Luteolibacter flavescens: one gene and its partners. The protein of the gene in region 2 binds, or shares a complex with, the protein of the main gene of each other region. Links are inferred from orthologs where the notes say so. Each region holds a gene or a part of one and is shown on either strand. Other genes may lie near its edges. The genes, in order: nuoD, OKA04_RS21895 and OKA04_RS01470.

Region 1 (3,136 bases), on a different replicon or contig from region 2:
CGGCGACCCATTCGATCGCCTCCGCGGAAATGAAGCCGTGATGGTGCTGGATGAAGTGGAGCAGCGGCAGGACTGCCGAGCGCTTCTGATCCTCGGGAAACTGGGCGAGGCGCTGGTCCGCCTCGGCTTCAAGCGCCGCCGTCGGCACGAAAGGCGGGTAGAACTTCGAGCCGGGCGTCTCCGGCGAGGCGACGTTTTCTGCGAGGATCGAGGCGGACATGTTGGAAATGGGACGTCGGGAGACTGGCTGTCACTCCTTCAGGAGCGTTTCGAGGTGGTTCATGACCACGTGGGGGCCCTTGTATTCTTTGCCCTCGTAGCTGGACTTGAGGATCTTTCCTTCCAAGTCGGTCAGCACCAGGTTCGGAATGCCGCCGCCGGGATGAGCGACCGACTTCTTGAATTTCTCGGTCTTCGAGAGCTTCAGGTGAGGCCAGCTCATCTTCTTCTCGACGGCATAGCCTTCCATGGCGTCCTCATCGGCGTCGCTGGTGACCAGCACGATTTCAAAGGTGTCGTTGCCCGGCTTGTTCTTTTCGTAGAACTCGACGAGCGATGGAGTGAACTTCTGGCACGGGCCGCACCAAGAGGCAGTGTAGTAGAAGAGATAATACTTCGTCGGCTTCGCCGTGAGTTCATACTTCTTCAGGGACTTGCCCTCCAGCTTCACCAGGTTGCCGTCGAGGTCCTTGTCAAAGACGCTCGGCTTGGCCTCTCCCGCGGGTGCAGCGGCGGGCTTCCATTCCTCCAGACGCTTCTGGTCTGCGTCGGCGAGGTCGGAGAGCTTCAGCGTCACGGACTTGCCGTTGCGCATCTTGAATTCACCGGCTTTCTCGCCACCGGTCTCGGTGACTTTCACCAAGTCAAGTTCGGCGGTCTTGCCGTCCTTGTTGGTCCACTTTTCGAATCCGGCGAAGGAAACACCGGCCATCAGGATGCTGAGGAGGATCGTCTTTTTCATAACGAATCACTTATACGTCAGCGATCACATTCGCCCATCACGAAATCGAGCGAACCGAGCACGGCCGGGACGTCAGATATCATGTGGCCGGGCAGCAGCACGGAGAGCGGGGAAAGATTGCAGAAGGAGGGGCTGCGGATTTTCAGGCGATGCGGCACGCCTCCACCCGTGGAGTGGATGTAGAAGCCCAGCTCGCCCTTCGGGTTTTCCGCGCCGAAATAGACCTCGCCTGGAGGCGCGTCGATGCCCTGCGTGGCCACGATGAAGTGGTGGATCAGCTCCTCCATCGACATCAGCACCTTCTCCTTGTTCGGCAGGATGCTTTTCGAGTCGGCCAGGTTCACCGGGCCCTCTGGCATGGTGTCGAGCACCTGGCGGCAGATCTTCACCGACTGGCGCAGCTCTTCCATCCGCACCTGGTAGCGGGCGTAGCAGTCGCCCTCGTCCGCCACGATCACGTCGAAGTCATACTTCTCGTAGCCGAGGTAGGGGCGGTCCTTGCGCAGGTCGCGGGGCACGCCGGAGGCGCGGAGATTCGGGCCGGTGAGGCCCCAGGCGATCGCGGACTCCTTCGAGATGATCCCGATGTCGCACATGCGGTCGCGGTAGATCTTGTTCTTGTCCAGGAGCTTGGAGACTTCCTCGATGGTCGCCTCGCACTCGGTCAGGAACTTGCGGACGGACTGCTCGAAGCCCGGAGGCATGTCGCGGAGCTGGCCGCCGACGCGAGTGTAGGAGGTCGTGAAACGCGCCCCGGTGAGCTGCTCGCAGAGATTGTAGATCTTCTCCCGCTCCGTGAAGGTGTAGAGGAAAACGGTCATCGCACCCACGTCCATGGCGCAGACGCCGACGCCGAGCAGGTGGGAGGAAATGCGGGCCAGCTCGCAGCACAGCACGCGCAGGGCCTGGCCACGGGGTGGCAGCTCCCAGCCCATCAGCTTCTCCACGGCGCAGGCGTAGGCGACGTTGTTCGCCAGCGGTGCGAGGTAGTCCAGCCGGTCCGTGTAGGGCACGAACTGGTTGTAGTGCATGTTTTCCGCGATCTTCTCGTCGCCGCGGTGCAGGAAGCCCACGTCCGGGTCGGCCTTGGTGATGATTTCCCCGTCCAATTCCAGGATCAGGCGCAGCACGCCGTGCGTCGCGGGGTGGGATGGTCCCATGTTCAGGACCATCTTTTCGCCCATCAAGTCCGTCGTTTCCTCGTGGTACTCGGCGGCCTTCGTGGCCACGTCGGGGGCTTGGTATTCGGTCGTGGAGCGGCTCATTGGGTTATTCCCGGCCCCGGAATCAGGCCCCAAGGAAGCCCCTCGGGCAAGGCAGTTTGTGAAATTTTTCACAAAGTCCGTGGCATGCGGCAAATGCCGACGCGCATGCTTGCCATGGCGGGCTCCCGCGGCGAGCTTCGACACCATGCAACGTCGCACCTTCTTGCGTTCCGCCGTCGTCTCGTCGCTCGCCCTGACTCCCGCCAGCCAGTTGCTCGCCGCGCTGGCCCCGGATAACAAGTACCGCAAGAACATCGGCATCCAGCTTTACACCCTGCGCGATGCGCTCGGAAAAGACACTGCCGGAACCCTGAAGGCCGTCGCGGAAGCGGGCTACAAGCAGGTCGAAGCCTACGGCTTCCCGAATTGCCAGCCATTGATCGACGGGGCGAAGTCCGCCGGTCTGGTGCTGAATTCCACCCACTTCGAGTGGACCAGCGTGACGAGCCCGAAGGATGCCTCGATGAGCGACTTCCAGAAAACCCTCGAAAAGGCCAAGGAAGTCGGGCTCAGCCACCTCGTCATCCCTTACCTGCATGACGGCGAGCGCAAGACGCTGGATGACTACAAGAAGGTCGCCGCGAACGCGAACAAGGCCGCGGAACTTGCCAAAGCCGCTGGCATCCAACTCGGTTACCACAACCACGCTTTTGAATTCCAGCCGAAGGAAGGCGGCAAGACGGGCTACGACGTCTTCATCGAGCAGTTCAGCAAGGACATGAAGTTCGAGATCGATATCTTCTGGGTGAAGGTCGCGAACCTCGATCCCGTGGAGCTGATCACTAAGCTTTCCGGTCGTGTTTCCCAGCTTCACCTGAAGGATCTCAAGGACGGGCTCAAGCTGCCGGAATTCGGTAACCTGCCTCAGGACGCCTTCAAGGAACTCGGCAACGGCATCATCCCGATGGAG
Region 2 (2,984 bases):
TATCGGTCGTCACGTGACCAAGGTCGTGAAGCGCAAGGTCGCTCCGAACCTCCAGTCCAAGCGTATCTGGATCCCCGAGCTGAACCGCTGGGTGCGCCTCACGCTGAGCTGCAAGGCCATCAAGACGATCAACAAGAACGGAGCCTACGCGACCCTCAAGGACGCAGGCCTGCTCTGATCCCGATCCTGGGAATCTGAATTTTCATCCAAGGCGGCCCGGAGGAAACTCCGGGCCGTTTTGCGTCTGCCCGGGAAGGTCCGGAAAATTCTTGTTGCTTGCCGCTTGACGCCCGGGGAGCGCGCCATTTTCTTCCCGCCCGCCATGCTCCATCAGGTGCTCAAATCAAAACTCCATCGGGCGATGATCACCGCCGCCGACGTCGATTACGAAGGCAGCATCGAGATCCCCACCGACCTCATGGAGGCCGTCGGCCTGTGGGCAGGTGAAAAGGTCCTCGTGGCCTCCATCACCTCCGGCAACCGCCTGGAGACCTACGTCCAGCCCGGAGCCCCCGGCACCGGAAACATCCTGATCAACGGTGGCGCCGCCCATCGCATCAAGAAGGGCGAACGCGTCGCGATCATGGCATTCGGCCTGTCCGATACGCCCGTGCTCGCCAAAAAGGTGGTCCTCGACGAGGAAAACCGGATTCTCCGCGACGGACGCTGAGGGAAAACCCTCAGAGAACCGCTTTAAACGCGGTTTCGACGCCATAGCGGGCTCAAGGAAACGATTTGCTTAAAATTATTTACTTGAGAAACATTAAGGACTTTTTTGAATAGCAGGCCCTTTTTGGAGTCGCGCGCGCAGCATTTCGCTGCTATGATCGCGCCGCTATGGCAACCACCACGAAACGCACCCGGTTTTCACGCCGGCTTCCTGATCACGTCACGGATGAACTCTGCAACGTCCTCGCGGAAGACAAGGTGTTTGGCTTCAATGACCTGTTCGAACGGGTGTTCGACAACCTCAAGGTCCGTAACGCCGTGAGCGGCGGTGAAGAAATGCTTCGCCTGCGCGCTTACGAAAAACTGCAGAACCTGGTCACCCGTGGCCTCGTCGAGAAGATCGGCAAGGAGTACAAGGGAACCAAGCGCGTTCACGAGGCTTCGAGCGAGTATCTCGCCCAGCAGCAGGAAGATTGAGCCAAGAGGTGCCCGGAGCACCCGTTGTTTGCCCTCCCTTTTGAGAAGAACCCGCGCCGTGATCCGGCGCGGGTTTTTTTTCTGTCCATGGCCCGCGCCGACTTTTAAACCGGAGGCCGGATGTCGTCCCAGTATCTTCCCGTATTCGTCCAGATCCTCGTGGCCATCGGCTTCGCGGCGGTGAGCCTCACGCTGAGCGTGCTGCTCGGGAAGTCCGCCCGGCGGAATGCGACGAAGGATAGCGCCTACGAGTGCGGCATGCTCCCCGTGGGCGATGGCGCGCCGCGCTTCTCGGTGAAGTTCTACCTGGTGGCGATGCTCTTCGTGATCTTCGACATCGAGGTCGTCTTCATGTATCCATGGGCCGTGCAATTCCGCGACCTCGTGGCCGGCGGGAATGCGATCCCGCTGGTGTCCATGGCAGGCTTCGCCGGCGTGCTGGCCGTGGCCTACGTCTATGCGCTCAAGAAGGGCGCGCTGACCTGGAAGAACTGATCGCTCCGCGTGACCGGCGCTGAACCGGACACGCTTGCGAATCCTCACGCATCCGGCTTGCCCAGCGCCATCGAGGCGACCGCGGGAATCGGGATCGGCTGGCCGACCACGAAGTCCTCGAGGACGAGCTGCAGCCACTCCCGGGAGGCGGTGACGGTCTCCACCACCAGCAAAAGCTTTCCGCCCTCGCCCGCGACGATGCGGTAGCTGCCGACTTCCACGCGGATCTCCGAGCTTTCGCCCGTGAGCATGATCTCCAGCGCGAGAGTCTTTTCCTTGCTGCGGATCCTCAGGTCCAGCACCTGACCGTAGCGCTCCATCTTCCCGGAGAGCAGGTTCTTCGCGGCGGCCGAGGCGAGGTTGTCTTTCAGGGAAGCAAGCATGCGGGGAGCCTACGGCGTCCCGGGCCCGGGTGAAAGGAACAGCGTGCTATTTTTTCGTCGGCGCGGAGTCCCCTCCCCTCCTTTCCCTTACGCAAGAACGCCGCAGGGAGCGATGACTCCGTGCGGCGTTCGGAAATGATTTCTCAGCTTTTCAGACCTCGAAGAGCGAGGTGACGGACTGGCCGCCATTGATGCGGCGGATCGCCTCGCCCAGCAGCGGCGCGATGCCCACTGCCTGCACCTTCTCGCCCGATGCCTGCGGCACGGAGTCGGTGGTGATGATCTCCTCGATCACGGAGTCCTTGATGCGTTCGCGACCGAGATCGCCGAGCACGGCGTGGGAGACGCAGGCGAAAATCCGGCGCGCGCCGTTCTTGCCGAGGATCTCGGCAGCGGCGGTCAGGGTGCCGGCGGTCTCCGTCATATCGTCGATGAGGATCACGTCGCGGCCTTCCACGTCACCGATCACATTCATCGCCTCCACGCGGGTGGCGCTGATGCGGTGCTTCGCCACGATGGCGAGGTCGGCGCCCAGCGCGTCGGCGTAGGCACGTGCCATCTTCACGCCGCCTACATCGGGCGAGACCACCGTGAGATTCGAGGTATCGGGATGGCGGTCGCGCAGGTAGTGGATCAGCGCGGGCTTCGCGTAGAGATGATCGACGGGGATGTCGAAGAAGCCTTGGATCTGCGGGGCGTGCAGGTCCATGGTCAGCACGCGGCCGACACCGGCGGAGGTGAGCAGGTTCGCGACGAGCTTCGCGGTGATGGGCACGCGCGGCTGGTCCTTCCGGTCCTGGCGGGCGTAGCCGAAGAAAGGCATCACGGCGGTGATACGGCCTGCGCTCGCGCGGCGGGCGGCGTCCACCATGATGAGCAGCTCCATGATATTGTGATTCGATGGAGGGCAGCTCGGCTGGATGATGAAGACATCGTCGCCGCGGATGTTCTCGTTGATCT
Region 3 (2,870 bases), on a different replicon or contig from region 2:
GGTGATGCCGCCGATCCAGGCGATGGTGTCGCCGGAGAAGTTGTTGAACGCTTCCGCTCCGATAGAGAGCTGCACGCGGAAGAGCATGTAGACACCGGCTGCCACCATGGTCGCGGCGTGGATGAGGGCGGACACGGGGGTCGGGCCTTCCATCGCATCCGGCAGCCAGACGTGAAGCGGCATCTGGGCGGACTTGCCCATGGCTCCGCAGAAAACACACAAGAGAGCGGCACCGAGAACACCGGTGGAAACCGTGGCGAGACCACCGCCAGCGGCCCATTCCTTCATCCCGACAAAGCCGAGGTGACCAGTGATGCCCCAGAGCATCAGAATGCCGATCATGAAGCCGAAGTCCCCCACCCTGTTGACGATGAAGGCCTTCTTCGCGGCATCGGCAGCGGATTCCTTCTGATACCAGTGGCCGATCAGCAGGTAGGAGCTGAGGCCGACCAGCTCCCAGAACATGAAGGTCATGATGAAATTCGACGCCAGGACGATGCCGGTCATCGAAAACATGAAGAGCGAGAGGCAGGTGAAGAAGCGTGCCTTCGCGCTGTCGTCGGCCATGTAAGCCAGCGAGAAGATGTGGACCAGCAGGCCGATGCCTGTGACCACGATCATCATGCCCTTGGACAACTGGTCCAAGGTGATGCCCACCTCCACGTGGAAACTACCGACGGAGATCCATTTGATGGGCTCGGGTGCCTGGACGTTGCTGAGCAGCAGCATCACCGAGATGCCGAAGGTCACGGCCACGGAGATGACCGACACCGTCGAGGCGACGTAGGCATTCCGCTTGAGGAAGAGCTGGTTCGCCGCGGCGGCGATCAGCGGGAGGAACAGGAGGAGCCAGGGCAGCATGTTCGGGAAAAGTTGGCGATGGGTGCGCAGGCCGCGGGCTTAGCCACGCATGCTGGTGAGGTCTTCCGTATTGATCGTCTGCCGCGAGCGGTAGAGGGCTACGATGATCGCGAGGCCGACGGCGACCTCGGCGGCGGCCACGGTGATCACGAAGAAGACCAGCATTTGTCCGTTGTAGTCGGGCAGACCGTTCAAGCCCTTGAAGCGCGAGAAGGCCACCAGGGTCAAGTTCGCGGCACTGAGCATCAGCTCCAGGCACATGAAGACCACGATGATGTTCCGGCGGAGCACCACGCCGGCGAGGCCGATGGCGAAGAGCAGCCCGGAGACGAGCAGGTAATCGTGCAGGGAAGCCATGGCTCAGGTGGTTTGGCGCTTGGAAAGGACGACGACGCCGACGGTGGAAACGAGCAGCAGCACACCGACGATCTGGAGCGGCAGGTTGTAGCCGCGGAAGAGGGTCTCGCCGATCAGGTTCACGTCGGGCAGGTGGCCCTCGGCGAGCTTGGTGGAGATGCCCGGGCTACGCTCGGCGTAGTAGGCGGCACCGGCGGCGAGATCGAGCGGCTCGGCCTTGATGTTCGGAGACTTCGAGAGGATGCCGATGAGCTGAATGGTGAAGGCCAGCACGATGCCGAGCCCGCCAAGCAGCGGTGCGAGCTTCGGCGCACGCTTCTCCTCGGTCTTCAGGTCGAGGAGCATGATGATGAAGATGAACAGCACCATGATCGCGCCCGCATAGACGAGGATCTGGATGATCCCGACGAAGAAGGCATTCAGGCCGATGAAAAGACCGGAAAGGCCGACGAATGAGGCCACCATCGACAAGGCGGATGCGACGGGATTCCGCAGCGCGACAACCGCCACGCCGCCGAACAGCATGACGAGCGCGAAGAACCAGAATAAGTAAACGGGCATGGAAGGGAAGAGTTGGGGCCGGTTGGCCAATGAGGACTGGCCGGTTGGTTACTTCAGCTCGTTCCACTTGTTGACGAGGCCGACGCGCTTGCCGCCGATCTCGTAGAGCTTCTCCTTGTCGTGCACCATGTCGGCGCGCTTCAGGCCGGTGATCGCGTAGTCCTTGCGGAGGAAGATTGCCTGCTCCGGGCAGACCTCCTCGCACATGCCGCAGTAGATGCAGCGGATCATGTCGATGTCGAATTCCAGCGGGCGCTTCTCGACCTTCGCCCAAGGGTCATCGGACGGGATTTCGCTCGGGGTGATCTTGATGGCCTTCGGCGGGCAGATGAATTCGCAAAGCTGGCAGGAAACGCAGCGTTCGCGGCCTTGCTCGTCGGTCACCAGAGCGGGCGCGCCACGGTAATGCTCGGGCAGGTGCTCGTCCCACTTCTGCTCTGGATACTGCATGGTCACGCCGAGTCCGGAGGACTCCATGTCCTTCGCGCCGCGGGACTTGCCCCGCAGCGAATCGACGGCGTGCTTCATCGTGATGAAGAAGCCCTTGATGACCGCGCCGAGGTAGATTTTCTCCCCCGCGTTCAGTTTCGGACGTGTGACTTTGACGACGGCCATGGGTGGGAAAGTTAGATGGAAACCGGGGCGGACTTTTTCTCGGACACCTTCAGGCACCAGACGAGGGCGCCGGTGACGAGGGCGAGGACGACCAGCCCGCCGATGCTGGCGGCAGGGCCGAATTGCGGCGCGGCGATGACCAGCGCAGCGAGGAAGACATTGATGAGCGCGGCTTCGAAGAAGATCACCCAGCCGAGGCGCATGAGCTGGTCATAGCGGAAACGCGGCACCGTCCAGCGGACGAGGATGAAGAAGAGGATGAAGGCGACTACCTTGGCCATGAAGACGGCCATGTTCAACAAGCCTCCGATCTTCACCGAGCCGATCTCGAGGCTGGCAGCCCAATTGTCGAAGAAAGGACCGAGCGACCAGCCGCCGAGGAAGAGCGTCACGACCATCGCCGAACCGATGACCATCGCGGCGTATTCGCCCATGAAGAACATGGCGAACTTCATGGAAGAGTATTCCGTGTGATA

Evidence for each region.
Region 1: the proteins of OKA04_RS21895 (region 2) and nuoD are in contact, whole or in part, in a cryo-EM structure (PDB 6ZJN), measured with the Thermus thermophilus proteins. The link is inferred for Luteolibacter flavescens from one-to-one orthologs. Residues at the interface, in WP_096411116.1 of Thermus thermophilus: Glu45, Ser46, Asn48, Pro50, Ala51, Gly52, Glu53; in WP_223903221.1 of Thermus thermophilus: Met26, Thr27, Asn29, Gly31, Pro32, His34.
Region 3: the proteins of OKA04_RS21895 (region 2) and OKA04_RS01470 are in contact, whole or in part, in a cryo-EM structure (PDB 7NYH), measured with the Escherichia coli proteins. The link is inferred for Luteolibacter flavescens from one-to-one orthologs.

The regions. Positions count from the first base shown.
Region 1 is NZ_JAPDDS010000001.1:100,037-103,172, forward strand. What follows is about bases 103-3,086. They hold nuoD (NADH dehydrogenase (quinone) subunit D), read right to left. Parts: upstream 2,227-3,086; coding sequence 979-2,226; downstream 103-978. Other genes in these bases: OKA04_RS00380 (NADH-quinone oxidoreductase subunit NuoE family protein), read right to left, coding at 103-220; OKA04_RS00385 (thioredoxin-like domain-containing protein), read right to left, coding at 251-961; OKA04_RS00395 (sugar phosphate isomerase/epimerase family protein), read left to right, coding at 2,372-3,086. In the rest of the region: more of OKA04_RS00380, read right to left, coding at 1-102; more of OKA04_RS00395, read left to right, coding at 3,087-3,136.
Region 2 is NZ_JAPDDS010000017.1:71,734-74,717, forward strand. The notes cover bases 122-2,953. They hold OKA04_RS21895 (NADH-quinone oxidoreductase subunit A), read left to right. Parts: upstream 122-1,266; coding sequence 1,267-1,641; downstream 1,642-2,953. Other genes in these bases: rpmB (50S ribosomal protein L28), read left to right, coding at 122-178; OKA04_RS21885 (aspartate 1-decarboxylase), read left to right, coding at 323-670; OKA04_RS21890 (hypothetical protein), read left to right, coding at 838-1,146; OKA04_RS21900 (hypothetical protein), read right to left, coding at 1,686-2,024; OKA04_RS21905 (ribose-phosphate diphosphokinase), read right to left, coding at 2,176-2,953. Also shown: more of rpmB, read left to right, coding at 1-121; more of OKA04_RS21905, read right to left, coding at 2,954-2,984. UniProt on the Escherichia coli protein: NDH-1 shuttles electrons from NADH, via FMN and iron-sulfur (Fe-S) centers, to quinones in the respiratory chain. The immediate electron acceptor for the enzyme in this species is believed to be ubiquinone.
Region 3 is NZ_JAPDDS010000001.1:344,169-347,038, reverse strand. Bases 1-2,718 are described here. They hold OKA04_RS01470 (NADH-quinone oxidoreductase subunit J family protein), read right to left. Parts: upstream 1,780-2,718; coding sequence 1,222-1,779; downstream 1-1,221. Other genes in these bases: OKA04_RS01460 (complex I subunit 1/NuoH family protein), read right to left, coding at 2,406-2,718; OKA04_RS01465 (NuoI/complex I 23 kDa subunit family protein), read right to left, coding at 1,828-2,394; nuoK (NADH-quinone oxidoreductase subunit NuoK), read right to left, coding at 901-1,218; nuoL (NADH-quinone oxidoreductase subunit L), read right to left, coding at 1-861. In the rest of the region: more of OKA04_RS01460, read right to left, coding at 2,719-2,870. UniProt on the Escherichia coli protein: NDH-1 shuttles electrons from NADH, via FMN and iron-sulfur (Fe-S) centers, to quinones in the respiratory chain. The immediate electron acceptor for the enzyme in this species is believed to be ubiquinone.